2 regions of the Acidovorax sp. BLS4 genome follow, and region 2 is predicted to be linked to the other one. Evidence: riboswitches for the same ligand, from Rfam matches in the RefSeq annotation. Region 2 holds a riboswitch; the other holds the start of a gene.
The links. A riboswitch is a leader RNA that binds a small molecule or an ion and turns the genes downstream of it on or off. The one in region 2 is predicted to bind glycine.
Positions count from the first base shown of each region.

Region 1 (6,688 bases), 2.4 Mb from region 2:
GACCGGTGTACCAGCAGCCCGGACCCGTGATGGTGCAGTACCAGGCACCGCCCCCGCCCCGCCGGGAAGCCGTGCCGCCCCCGCGCCGCGGCATGGTGTGGGAGACGGGCCATTGGGAATGGCGCGGCCATCGCCATGTCTGGGTGGCCGGCCACTGGGTCCGCGCCCGCCCCGGCTATGTCTACCGCCAGCCGGCCTGGGTGCAGCACGACGGCCGCTGGGAGATGCGCCGCGGCGGCTGGGACCGCGACGGCGACGGCGTGCCCAACCGCCAGGACCGCCGCCCGGACAACCCGAACCGGTACTGAGCCACGCGGGGCCCGCGCGGCCCCGCGCCCGCCGCATTCCCCCATGGCGGCGGCGCGCCCCCGGTCCATATGCATATGGCGCGCGGCGCATGAACGCTTGCCCACAATGGCGCATCGGTTCTCAACCCGCATTCAGCGCCCCTCTGCCATGCCGCTCCTTTTTCCCATCACCCACCACGCCACCCGCCGCATCGCCGCCGCCCTGGCCTGCGCCGCGGCCGCCACCTTCAGCTTCGCCGCCCACGCCGAAGCGGCCGGCTGGCCCCGGCAACCCATCACCCTGATCCTGGGCTTTCCGGCGGGCTCGGGCATCGACGTCGTCGCCCGCGCGGTGCAGGAGCCCCTGACCCAGAAACTCGGGCAGCCCATCGTCATCGACTACAAATCGGGCGCCGCCGGCAACATCGCCAGCGAGTTCGTGGCCCGCGCCCGGCCCGACGGCTACACGCTGGCCTTCGGCACCGCCGCCACGCATGGCAGCAACGCCGCGCTCTACCCCAAGCTGCCCTTTGACGTGGAGAACGACTTCGTCCCGGTGGGCCCGCTGATCGATGTGTCGAACGTGCTCACCATCAACCCCGACGTCATCGACGCGAAGACGCTCCAGGAGTTCGTCGCGCTGGTGAAGGCCCACCCCGGCCAATACAACTACGCCTCCACCGGCAACGGCGCCGGCACGCACATGGCGTTCGCCGAATTCAATGCGCGCCTGGGCCTGGACATGGTGCACGTGCCCTACAAGGGCGGCCCCGAAGCCATCACGTCGGTGGTGCGCGGCGAGACCTGCTGCATCATGAACCAGGTGCAGACCGTGTTGCCGCACTACAAGGCCGGCAGGGTGCGCCTGCTGGGCGTGACCACCGCCAAGCCCGTGGCCGCCGTCAAGGAGGTGCCCACCATCGCCTCCAGCGGGCTGCCGGGCACGCAGGGCTTCGACAGCTCGATCTGGTTCGGCCTCTTCGCGCCCAAGGGAACGGACGCCGCCGTGGTGCAGAAACTCAACACCGCCCTGCGCCAGGTGCTGGAGCAGCCCGAGGTGCGCGAGCGCTTCGAATCGCAGGGCAACGCCGTGCGCATCGAGACGCCCGCGCAGTTCCGCCAGACCGTCCACACCGACCGCGCCAAGTGGGCCCAGGTGGTGAAGGACGCCCGGATCCGCATCGACTGACCGCACGGCCCGCCCCCTTCGCCGCGCACGGGGTTTGCGCCGCGCGGCTTCGCTGCTACGATGCACCCCGCAGGAGAGCGAACGGCCCCCGGGCCGCTCCACCGAAGGCGCAAACTCCCATACACGCTCAGGTCCCGTACTGCACCACCATCAAAGCCGTCTGGAGAGCCGCCATGCATGCCATGGCGCACCGAAGGAGCAAGCCCCTCGCCGTGTTGGCGCAGGGTGAATCTCTCAGGTACCAAGGACAGGGGGAGCGGCAGCACGGCAGATCGCCGTCGGCTGCACGCTATCGAGTCAATAGCACCACGCCGGCGATCTGCTTGCGCAAACCTTCCAAAAGGCTTGTGAATCATGCGCGTGATCGTTCTCGGTGCCGGCCTGCTCGGCACCACCTCCGCCTATTTCCTGCAGCAACTCGGCCACGAAGTGACCGTCATCGACCGCCAGGGCGTTCCCGGTGCGGAAACCAGCTTCGCCAACGGCGGGCAGATCTCGGTGAGCCATGCCGAGCCCTGGGCCAACCCCGGTGCGCCGTTCAAGGTGCTGAAATGGCTGGGCCGCGAAGACGCCCCCCTGCTCTTTCGCCTGCGCGCCGACATGCGCCAGTGGCTGTGGGGCCTGCAGTTCCTGCGCGAATGCACGCCGGCCCGCACGCGGCACAACATCGAGCAGATCGTGCGCCTGGGCACCTACAGCCGCGACACGCTGCAGCAGCTGCGCCGCGATACGGGCATCCAGTACGACCAGCGCACGCAGGGCATCCTGCACTTCTACACGAGCGCCCGGGAGTTCGATGCCGCGCTCGCTCCCGCCGAGCAGATGCGCGCCCTGGGCTGCGAGCGCCGCGTGGTCAGCGCCGACGAGGCCGTGCGGCTGGAGCCCGCGCTCGCCCACATCCGCCCGCAACTGGCCGGCGCCACCTACACGGCCGAGGACGAATCGGGCGACGCCAACACCTTCACGCGCGAGCTGGCCCGGCTGGCGCAGGCGGCGGGCGTGCAGTTCCGTACCGGCTGCCACATCACGGCGCTGCGCACGGCAGGCGGCGCCATCGACCATGCCGAGATCACCAACGCGGAAGGCCGCTTCGAACGCGTGCGGGGCGATGCCTACGTGCTGGCCATGGGCTCGTTCAGCCCGCTGCTGGCCGAGCCGCTGGGCATGCGCCTGCCCATCTACCCGGCCAAGGGCTATTCGGTCACGATGCCCGTGCGCGATGCCTCGGCGGCCTACGAGGTGAGCCTGACGGACGATGAATTCAAGCTCGTCTTCTCGCGCTACACCAGCGAGCGCGGCGACCGCCTGCGCATCGCCGGCACGGCGGAACTCAACGGCTACCAGCGCGACTTGAACCCCGTGCGCTGCGAAGCCATCGTGCGCCGCGTGGAAGAACTCTTTCCTGGCGCGGGCGACACGCGCCAGGCCCAGTTCTGGACCGGGCTGCGCCCCGCCACGCCCAGCAACGTGCCGCTGATCGGCAAGACGAAGATCGGCAACCTGTTCCTCAACACAGGGCACGGCACGCTGGGCTGGACGCACGCCTGCGGCTCGGGCCGCTCCATCGCCCGCATCGTGAGCGGGCTGGCGCCGGAAGTGGACTTCGCCTTCACCGGCATGCCGCGCACGGCCGCGCCCGCGCTCCTGCCAGTGACCTGAAGTCAAATGCTATTATTTTTATAGCTTCCAACGCATGATTTTCTAGGGCGTGAGGCCAAAAAGGCTCAACATCCCGTTGGGCCACCCCCGGGAAGGGGCGCACGGCCTGCGGGCCTGCCGGCGCGGGGCCTCCCGCGGTCGCTGGGCTCAGACCGGCGCGTGCTCGCTGGTGAACACCGTGAGCACGCCGGTGTAGCCGTACAGCCGGTGGTGGGCGATCTCGCCGCCGGCGAAGAACCCCACCAGCGGTACGTCGCCCAGCGCGTGGCGCACGATCTGCAGTTCCGCGCTCGGCCCGCCGAAATGCGGGCCGCCGCGCCCGGAGCAACTCACGTAGATCGCGCCCACGATGTGCCGCTGCACGGGCGCGCGCGTGGCCCCGTCGGCACCGCCGCCCAGGGCCTGTGCCAGCGCACGGCGCTCGCTGTCGGTCGACGGTGCGGGCAGGGTCTCGGCCTCCTCGGGCGTGAGTTCCTCGCGGATCTCGGCGCAGATGCGCATCAGGTCGGCGCGGGCCGCCGCCACGTTGCGCTGGCAGAACGCCAGGCGCATGCCCTCTTCCACCTGGTCGGCCAGGGCCACGCCCCGGCGCGTGGCGTCGAGCCCCACGATGTGGCGCACCCGGGTGTCCGTGCCGAAATGCCCGGCCCGGCCGAGCGGCTGCACGCCGGCATCCACCAGGCCCGCGAGCGTGGCCCGCACTTCGCGCAGCGCGGGCTGCGGGTCACCGTCGAGCGAGATGTGCAGCGTGTCCAGCAGCGCATCCAGCGCCGGCTGGCCGTCGAGCGCCAGCACCACGTTGTCCTGCGCCTCGGTGATGGTGCACAGCGGCCCCACGGGCTGGCAACCCTGCGTGACGCGCGACAGCAGGCTCACGCCCTCGCTGAAGGCCACGCCCGACAGTCCGCCGTCGAACACGCCGCGCGCGCCGCCCTGCCCCGCGATGTTGCCGTTGCCGCCCACGGCGAACTGCACGCTTGCGTTGCGGCTGGCCGACAAGCCGCCGAACAGGTAGCCGGTGGCCGTGCGGTCGGCCATTTCATCGATCAGCTCGGCCAGGTCGGGCGTGCGGCCGTCCGCGTGCACGAGCGCCGTGTGCGCGACGAACCCGCTGGCCGCATTGCGCGCCAGCGGCGCCACGCCGGAGAACACGCGGTACTGGTCGGACCGCAGGTCCAGCAGCATGACGGACAGCGCCGGCTCGTCGAAGTATTCAGCGTTGTTGGCCGCCACGCCCACGCCCACGGTGCCGCTCCAGTCGGTCACCTCGGGCAGTTCGGCCGACACGAAGTCGAGCAGGGCCTGCGCCTCGTCCGCATAGTGGTCGGTGATGTAGAGCACCCCCAGGGTGGGCGCGCTGGCGTACTGCGGCAGCGCCATCTGCGCGCGCAGTTGCGCCAGCACCAGCGCGGCCGCCATGCGCCACTGGGGATGGGTGGCGTGGCCGTTGGGAAAGAGTTTCATGGTCGGTGGCAAAGGTCGCGGCGGCCCGCTGCGCGGGCGGCCATGTCAGAAAAAAGTGCGGGTGGTGGCGGTCACTGGCCCGTCCGCTTGCGCGGCGCGGCGGACCTGGCTGCGGCCGGCGCGGCGGTGCGCCGGGCCGCTGGAGAAGGCGCCGCCGCCGGTTTCCTGGCGGCCGCCTTCTTCGGCGCAGCCGCCGGCCGGGTGCGAGGGGCTGCGGTACCGGGCGCGGCAGATTGGCGGCTGCGGGCCGTTGCCGCCTTGGCACCCTGCGGCGCCTGGGCCATGCGCGCGGCCTCCTGCACGCCCTGCAGCCCCTGTGAGGCCAGTTGCGTGGCCATGTCGGTGGCGGTCTTGAAGGCCTCGGCCGCCGCGCCGCGCGTGGCCTCCACCGCGGCCTGGTGCGACGCGTCGCCCATCGCCTGGGCCGCGATCTGCTGGAACTGGCTGGTCAATGCACCCCACCACTGCATCGGGTCCACGACGCCGGGCAGCGCGGTGGACGCCGCGCCTGCGGCTGCGTGGTCGCTGGCGGCGTCTTCTTGGGCCGCGGACTCGGAAGCGGGCGCCTCGGCCGGTGGCTCGCGCTGGGGCTCGCGGTAGGCGGCGGGGCTGGCACGTGCGGGCTCGGGGGCGGGCGCCGCAGGCGATGGCTTGGGCGCGAAGGCACCGGCCAGATCGCCCATCGCCACGTTCATACCCTTGAGCGTGGCGAGGGTCATCTTCTGCACCTCCAGCGCCTGCACCGTGGCGCTCAACGCGCGCGAATTTTGCTCCAGCCAGAACTGCACGGCCTTCAATTCATCGATGCGTTTTTCCAGTTCTTCCACGCTGACCGTCGGGGCCACCCAGCTCGACAGGCTGGGCATCTGCGGCACGCCGCCCGGCGCGCCTTTGGCCAGGTTCTGGAGGAAGTCGAAGCCCGGCACGAACCTGCCGAAACCGAAGGGGGATGTGTCGCTCATGGCCATTCCTTTGCGATGCGCTGCATGGCGCCGGTGGGGATGGGACAGCTTAACGCGATTGCCCCGCGGGGCCAACGCAGCGGGCATCGCCCGGCATCGCCAGGGCACCTCGCCGGCACCGCTTTCTGCGCGCGCCTCGGGGCCTTCGAACCCAGCATCCATGCCGCTTGCAGCGTGCAATCCGCGTGCGGCCCGCGCCCGCCGATGCAAACCCCCTAGAATCCGGCGACCAGCATGCTGGAATGTTCACCACTTTTTCCGAGAAATACCAACACCATGGCAACTGCAAAGAAAACCACCGCGCCTGCAAAGAAGGCCGCTCCCGCAGCCAAGAAGGCGGCAGCCCCCGTGGCCAAGAAGGTCGCAGCCCCGGCCAAGAAGGCCGCTCCCGTGAAGAAGGTCGCAGCCCCCAAGGCCAAGGCCCCCGTCGCCGCCAAGGCCGCCCCTGCCGCGCTCAAGCCGCTGAAGGAAGTGTTCACGAAGACCTCGCTGATCGCCCACCTGGCACAGCAGGCCGGCGTCGAGCCCAAGGCCGCCAAGGCCGTGCTCGCAGCACTGGAATCGGCCATCCTGGCTTCGGTGCACAAGAAGGGCTCCGGCGAATTCACGCTGCCCGGCCTGATGAAGATCGGCCTGCAGCAAGTGCCTGCCAAGAAAAAGCGCTTCGGCAAGGACCCGTTCACGGGTGCCGAGCGCTGGTTCCCCGCCAAGCCCGCCTCGGTCAAGATCAAGACCCGCGCGCTGAAGAAGCTCAAGGACGCCACGGTCTGATCGACCAGTGCGCTCCGCGGTGCCTTGGCGGCACCGCCAGCCCAACAAAAAAAGCCGGCACCTGTGCCGGCTTTTTTCCATGCGCACCGCGCTCCCATCAGGGCTCCAGATACCACTGCGCCAGGCGCTTGCGCTCGCCGGGGCCCACGCCCAGCCGCTGCTCCAGGTAGCGCAGCACGCCGCCATGGTCCGTGTCCACGGCATGCAGCGCCGCTTCGAGAAAGTCCTGCTGCACGCGCCACAGCACGTTCAGCACCGCCTCCGGCGCAGCCCCGTTCACCTGCGCGGGCCGCCGATACAGCCCGTTGGTGAGCAGGTAGTCCTGCATCACCACCTCGCGCGACACGCCCAGCGCC
Region 1 covers NZ_CP136797.1:4,950,195-4,956,882, forward strand. Annotated here, with positions in the region: gene R1Z03_RS22765 (YXWGXW repeat-containing protein) at 1-308, shown strand, start outside; gene R1Z03_RS22770 (tripartite tricarboxylate transporter substrate binding protein) at 457-1,476, shown strand; glycine riboswitch at 1,627-1,737, shown strand; gene R1Z03_RS22775 (D-amino acid dehydrogenase) at 1,831-3,135, shown strand; gene R1Z03_RS22780 (FIST N-terminal domain-containing protein) at 3,283-4,599, opposite strand; gene R1Z03_RS22785 (PhaM family polyhydroxyalkanoate granule multifunctional regulatory protein) at 4,671-5,561, opposite strand; gene R1Z03_RS22790 (HU family DNA-binding protein) at 5,838-6,332, shown strand; gene R1Z03_RS22795 (tyrosine-protein phosphatase) at 6,430-6,688, opposite strand, start outside.
Region 1: it holds a riboswitch for glycine, as region 2 does, so the genes downstream of both, R1Z03_RS22775 (D-amino acid dehydrogenase) here and gcvT (glycine cleavage system aminomethyltransferase GcvT) in region 2, are expected to answer to the same signal.

Region 2 (6,688 bases):
ACCATGCCGAGAACCAGCCGGCGCACCTGACGCTCAAGGACCCGAGCGTGCCGGTCAATATCAACCTCGCCAAGTACGCCGGCCCCGAGGCGCGCTACTGCCCCGCCGCCGTGTACGAGTTCGTGCCCGACGAGGCCAAGGGGGGCGATGCCCAGCGGCTGCAGATCAACGCGCAGAACTGCGTGCACTGCAAGACCTGCGACATCAAGGACCCGACGCAGAACATCGTCTGGGTCACGCCCGAGGGGGGCGGCGGCCCGAACTACTCCGGCATGTGAAGCCTCCCCCGCCCTCGCCAGGGTGACCCGAAGGGCCTGCGTTGCAGGCCCTTTTTTCGTGGCGATTCCGACGGCCTTTGCAGGAACGCGCCTACAGGACCCTCCTGACCCGCGGGCGAGACTGTCTGGCCTTTCCGCGCCGCGCACTGCAGCGCAGTATCAAGAACCACCACGCCATCGAAGCAGGAGACCCCATGGCCCGTTCCCCCGCCCCACGCTACCGCACCCACCGTCGCCCGCTCTGGCCCCTGGCCTTGGGCGCAGCCGCCGTGGGGGCAGCGCTGGCATTCTCGGCCAGCGCATCCGTGCGGGCCCCGCGGGGCATCGAGGTGGTGGAGGATTTCAACGTGGACCGCTATGCCGGGCACTGGTACGAGCTGGCCCGCATCGACCACCGTTTCGAAAAGGGCCTGGTCCAGACCAGCGCCCACTACAGCCGGGGCCCGGACGGATCGGTGCAGGTGCTCAACCGCGGGTTCGATCCGGCCCGCAAGCGCTGGCGCGAATCGCGCGGCCGGGCGGTGTTCATCGGCCGCCCCGACCAAGCATCGCTCAAGGTGTCGTTCTTCGGCCCCTTCTACGGCGGCTACCACGTGGTGGCGCTGGACGAGGACTACCGCTGGGCCATGGTCGTGGGCGCGAGCCTCGACTACCTGTGGATCCTGTCGCGCACCCCCACCCTGCCCCGCGGCGTGCGCCCCCGCCTGCTGGCCCAGGCACGCGCGATGGGCGTGGACATGGACCGCATCGTCTGGGTGCCGCAGGACGAGGACGGTGCTGTGCGCATCGCAGCCTGACGCGGCACAGCGCCAACGTCGCACCCCATTGCTCCCGAATTAATAGCATCCAAGGCAATCAAATCTAGGGCAATCGGCACTTTTCAGCACAAACCGCTTGCCTTGGCCCGTCCGAGCCCCCCGGCACCTCCACGGTCACTGCGCGAACAAAGGCAGGTCGGCCCGCTTGAGCGTGCGCAGCACGAAGCTCGACCGGCTGTGGCGAATGCCCTTGATCTTGTAGAGCTTCTCGCGCAGCAGCCGCTCGTAATCGCGCGTGTCCTTGACCACCACGCGCAGCAGGTAGTCGTAATCGCCCGACACCAGGTGCGCCTCGATGACCTCGGGAATGCTGGCCAGGGTTTCGCCGAACTTCTCCAGCGTGTTGTCCGAATGGCTGTCGAGCGTGACCTGAACCAGCACCGTGTCGTTCAGATCGAGCGCCTTGGGGTTCAGGCGCACGGTGTAGCCCTCGATCACGCCCGCCTCCTCCATCTTCTTGATGCGGCCCCAGCAGGGCGACGGGCTCAGGCCCACGGCGTTGCCGATCTCCTGCAGGCTGGCGCGGGCGTCGGCCTGCAGGACGGAGAGGATTTTTCTGTCGAGGCGGTCCATGCACTGCATTGTTCTCCCAATTCACATATTTCAGAAGAATTTTCTGCAAATCTGGCATTTTTGAAGAAATTCAGAAAATCCATCCAGTGCCCGCACCGCATACTTCATCCATCAAGGCGCCCTTACCGGGGCGCACGAAACAGGCAGGGCCCCGGCGGATTACCGTTCGCCGGGGCGCTTGGCTTTCGAAAGCATGGCCTTCTGGATACACGGCAAGCCCCCGCGCACACCGCGGTCGGATCGCCCGGCGCGCACCGGCGCTGCAGTTAGAATCCGCCCGGTCAGGAGAGAGCGCCGCCCCGTCACCGGGATTGCCGGCGCCGCCGAAGGCGCAGGGTGACCCCGAACGCTCAGGCAAAAGGACTGGCAAAACGCCCGCAGGGATGCGGGCGTTCCCCTTGCTGGAGAGAGGTCCGCCGCGTGCGCGGGCCCACCGAAGGAGCAAGCCCCGCGCCGCCTTGGCACGTGGGTGAATCTCTCAGGTAAAGCGGACAGCGGGGCAAAGGCGTGGCCATGGGGCCGCGTTCCCATTTGCCCTTGCTGGAGATTGCCATGTCCGCCGCCGACGCCGCCCTGCTCACCACCCCGCTGAATGCCCTGCACCTCGAACTCGGGGCCCGCATGGTGCCGTTCGCCGGCTATTCCATGCCCGTGCAGTACCCCGCCGGCCTGATGGCGGAGCATCTGCACACGCGCCAGGCCGCCGGCCTGTTCGACGTGTCGCACATGGGCCAGTTGCGCCTGTTGGGCAGCGATGCCGCGGCCGCCTTCGAATCCCTCATTCCCGTGGACGTGATCGACCTGCCCGTGGGCAAGCAGCGCTACGGCCTGCTGCTGAACGACGAGGGCGGCATCATCGACGACCTGATGTTCATCAAGCAGGGCGAGGGCGACATCTTCGTGATCGTGAACGGCGCCTGCAAGGCCGGCGACATCGCCCACATCCAGGCCCGCATCGGCCAGCGCTGCGAGGTCGTCCCCATGCCCGACCATGCGCTGCTGGCGCTGCAGGGCCCGCAGGCCGTCGCGGCGCTGTCGCGGCTGGCACCCGGCATCGAGCAACTCGTCTTCATGACCGGCGGGCGCTACGAGATCGCGGGCTGCGAGGCCTTCGTCACCCGCAGCGGGTACACCGGCGAGGACGGGTTCGAGATCTCGGTGCCCGCATCGCAGGCCGAGGCGCTGGCGCGCGCCCTGCTGGCGCAGCCCGAGGTGAAGCCGATCGGCCTGGGCGCGCGCAACTCGCTGCGCCTGGAAGCGGGCCTGTGCCTGTACGGCAACGACATCGACACCAGCACCACGCCCCCCGAAGCCGGCCTGAACTGGGCCATCCAGAAGGTGCGCCGCACGGGCGGTGCGCGGGCCGGCGGCTTTCCCGGCGCGGCCAAGGTGCTGGCGCAGATCGACGACCCGGCCACCCTGGCGCGCAAGCGCGTGGGCCTCACGGCGCTGGAGCGCGTGCCCGTGCGCGAACACACCCCGCTGCAAAGCGCCGCGGGCGAGGCCCTCGGCGAGGTCACCAGCGGCCTGCTGGGCCCGAGCGTGAACCAGCCCATCGCCATGGCCTACGTGCCCCCGGCGCTGGCCGCCATCGGCACCCGCGTGCAGGCCATCGTGCGCGGCAAGCCGGTGCCCATGCAGGTGTGCGCGATGCCTTTCGTGGCGCCCCGCTACTACCGCGGCTGAAACGGGCAGCCGGGGCCACCGCCAAGGCGGCGGCCACCGCTACATTCCAGATTCCTTTTCTTCATTTTTCAGGAGCCCCCATGACCGTTCAATACTCCCGCGATCACGAGTGGATCGACGCCGCCGATGCCAACGCCGCCGTGGTCGGCATCACCGTCCATGCCCAGGATGCCCTGGGCGACGTGGTGTTCGTGGACCTGCCCGAAGTCGGCAAGACCTTCTCGCAGGGCGAAGTGGCCGGCGTGGTCGAGTCCGTCAAGGCCGCCGCCGATGTGTACATGCCCGTCTCGGGCGAGGTGGTGGAAGTGAACGAGGCGCTGCGCGCCGACCCCTCGCTCGCCAACTCCGATCCCTTGAACGCCGGCTGGTTCTTCAAGGTCAAGCTGTCCGAGCCGGCCCAGTTGTCCGGCCTGATGGACGAAACGGCCTACACCGATTTCGCCAAGAACGCCTGAGCCTTTTCCTTCCCCTTTCTTTTTCCGTCCACGGTCCTCTTCCATGCTGATGCAATCCGCCCTGCCGCTTGGCGCGCTTGAAAACGCCACCGAGTTCCTGCCCCGCCACATCGGCATCGACGGGGCGGACGAACAGCACATGCTCTCCGCCATCGGCGAGGCCTCGCGCCGCGCGCTGGTGGACGGCATCGTGCCGCGCTCCATCGCGCGCAGCCGGACCATGGACCTGCCGCCCGCCACGACGGAAGCCGCGGCACTGGCCGAACTGAAGGCCATCGCCGCACAGAACCAGGTGCTGCGCAGCTTCATCGGCCAGGGCTACCACGGCACGCACACGCCCGGCGTCATCCTGCGCAACATCCTGGAGAACCCCGCCTGGTACACGGCCTACACGCCGTACCAGGCCGAGATCTCGCAGGGCCGCATGGAGGCGCTGGTCAACTTCCAGACCATGGTGTGCGACCTCACGGCCATGCCCATCGCCAACGCCTCCATGCTGGACGAGGCCACCGCGGCGGCCGAGGCCATGACGCTGGCCAAGCGCTCGGTCAAATCGAAAAGCACGCGCTTCATCGTGGCCGGCGACGCGCACCCGCAGACCATCGAGGTGATCCAGACGCGCGCCGCGCCGCTGGGCATCGAGGTGGTGCTGGCCAATTCGCTGGCCGAGTGGAATGACGCGCTGGACGGCGACTACTTCGCCGTGCTGGCGCAGTACCCCGCCACCAGCGGCCGCATCGACGACCTGGCGGCCGATGCCGCCAAGGCGCATGCCAAGGGCGCGGCCTTCATCGCCGCGGCCGACCTGCTGGCCCTCACCCTCATCACGCCGCCCGGCGAATGGGGTGCGGACATTGTGGTGGGCACCACGCAGCGCTTCGGCATGCCCATGGGCGCGGGCGGCCCGCACGCCGCCTTCATGGCCTGCCGCGACGAGTACAAGCGCTCCCTGCCCGGCCGCCTGGTCGGCGTGAGCGTGGACGTGCACGGCAAGCCCGCCTACCGCCTGGCGCTGCAGACGCGCGAGCAGCACATCCGCCGCGAAAAGGCCACCTCCAACATCTGCACGGCCCAGGTGCTGCCCGCCGTGGTGGCCAGCATGTACGCCGTCTACCACGGGCCCCAGGGCCTGATGCGCATCGCCCAGCGCGTGGCCGCCTACGCCGCCATCCTGGCCAAGGGGCTGGAGCAACTGGGTGCGCCGCTGCGCCCGCAGGCCGCCTTCGACACGCTGTCGCTGCACACCGAAGGCGCGACGCAAGCCATCGCGGCCCGCGCCGTCTCGCTGGGCGCCAACCTGCGCGTCTATTTCGAGAACTACCTGTGCATCTCGCTGGACGAGACCACCACGCGTGCCGACATCGAGCTGCTGTGGAAGGTGTTCGCCCGGGACGGCCAGGCGCTGCCCACCTTCGCCGCCTTCGAGAAGGGCGTGGAGCCGCTGATCCCCACGGGGCTGCGCCGCACCAGCGCCTTCCTCACGCACCCGGTATTCAACACCCACCATTCCGAGACCGGCATGCTGCGCTACATCCGCCAGCTGTCCGACAAGGACCTGGCGCTGGACCGCAGCATGATCCCGCTGGGCAGCTGCACCATGAAGCTGAACGCGACCAGCGAGATGATCCCCATCACCTGGCCCGAATTCGCCAACGTGCACCCCTTCGCCCCGGCCGACCAGCAGCGGGGCTACCGCCTGCTCGACGAACAGTTGCGCGCCTGGCTGTGCGAGGCCACGGGCTACGCCGGCATCAGCCTGCAGCCCAACGCGGGCTCGCAGGGCGAATACGCCGGCCTGCTGGCCATCAAGGCCTACCACGCGGCCCAGGGCGAGGGCCACCGCAACATCTGCCTGATCCCCAGCAGCGCGCACGGCACCAACCCCGCCAGCGCCCAGATGGTGGGCATGCAGGTGGTGGTGACGGCCTGCGATGCCAACGGCAATGTGGACCTGGCCGACCTGCGCGCCAAGTGCGAGCAGCACAGCGCGCACCTGGCCTGCGTGATGATCACCTACCCCAGCACGCACGGCGTGTTCGAAACGCAGGTGAAGGAGCTGTGCGCGCTGGTGCACCAGCACGGCGGGCGCGTGTACGTGGACGGCGCCAACATGAACGCCCTGGTGGGCGTGGCCGCCCCCGGCGAATTCGGCGGCGACGTGAGCCACCTGAACCTGCACAAGACCTTCTGCATCCCGCACGGCGGCGGCGGCCCCGGCGTCGGCCCCGTGTGCGTGGTGGCCGACCTGGTGCCCTACCTGCCGGGCCACCGCACCGCGGCCGCGCAAGGCGCCCTGGGTGCCGACGCGAACGCTGCCAACGGCGTGGGCGCGGTCAGCTCCGCCCCGCTGGGCAATGCCGCCGTGCTGCCGATCAGCTGGATGTACATCCGCATGATGGGCGCCGAGGGCCTGCAGGCCGCGACCGAGACGGCCATCCTGTCGGCCAACTACATCAGCGCGCGTCTGAAGGACCATTACCCCACGCTGTACGCGAGCGCCAACGGCCACGTGGCCCACGAGTGCATCCTGGATCTGCGGGGCCTGAAGGAAACCAGCGGCGTGATGGCCGAGGACGTGGCCAAGCGCCTGATCGACTACGGCTTCCATGCGCCCACGCTGTCGTTCCCGGTGCCCAACACGCTGATGGTGGAGCCCACCGAAAGCGAAACGCTGTCCGAGCTGGACCGCTTCATCGACGCGATGATCGCCATCCGCGAGGAGATCCGCCAGATCGAATCCGGCGCCTGGCCGCAGGACGACAACCCGCTCAAGCACGCGCCCCACACGGCCGAGAGCCTGCTCGCCCCGGACTGGACGCGGCCCTACGCCCGCGAGACCGCGGCCTTTCCGGTGGACGCCTTGCGCCGCAGCAAGTAT
Region 2 covers NZ_CP136797.1:1,968,255-1,974,942, reverse strand. Annotated here, with positions in the region: gene R1Z03_RS09185 (electron transfer flavoprotein-ubiquinone oxidoreductase) at 1-278, shown strand, start outside; gene R1Z03_RS09180 (lipocalin family protein) at 473-1,075, shown strand; gene R1Z03_RS09175 (Lrp/AsnC family transcriptional regulator) at 1,211-1,669, opposite strand; glycine riboswitch at 1,950-2,037, shown strand; glycine riboswitch at 2,061-2,174, shown strand; gene gcvT (glycine cleavage system aminomethyltransferase GcvT) at 2,222-3,355, shown strand; gene gcvH (glycine cleavage system protein GcvH) at 3,436-3,810, shown strand; gene gcvP (aminomethyl-transferring glycine dehydrogenase) at 3,854-6,688, shown strand, end outside.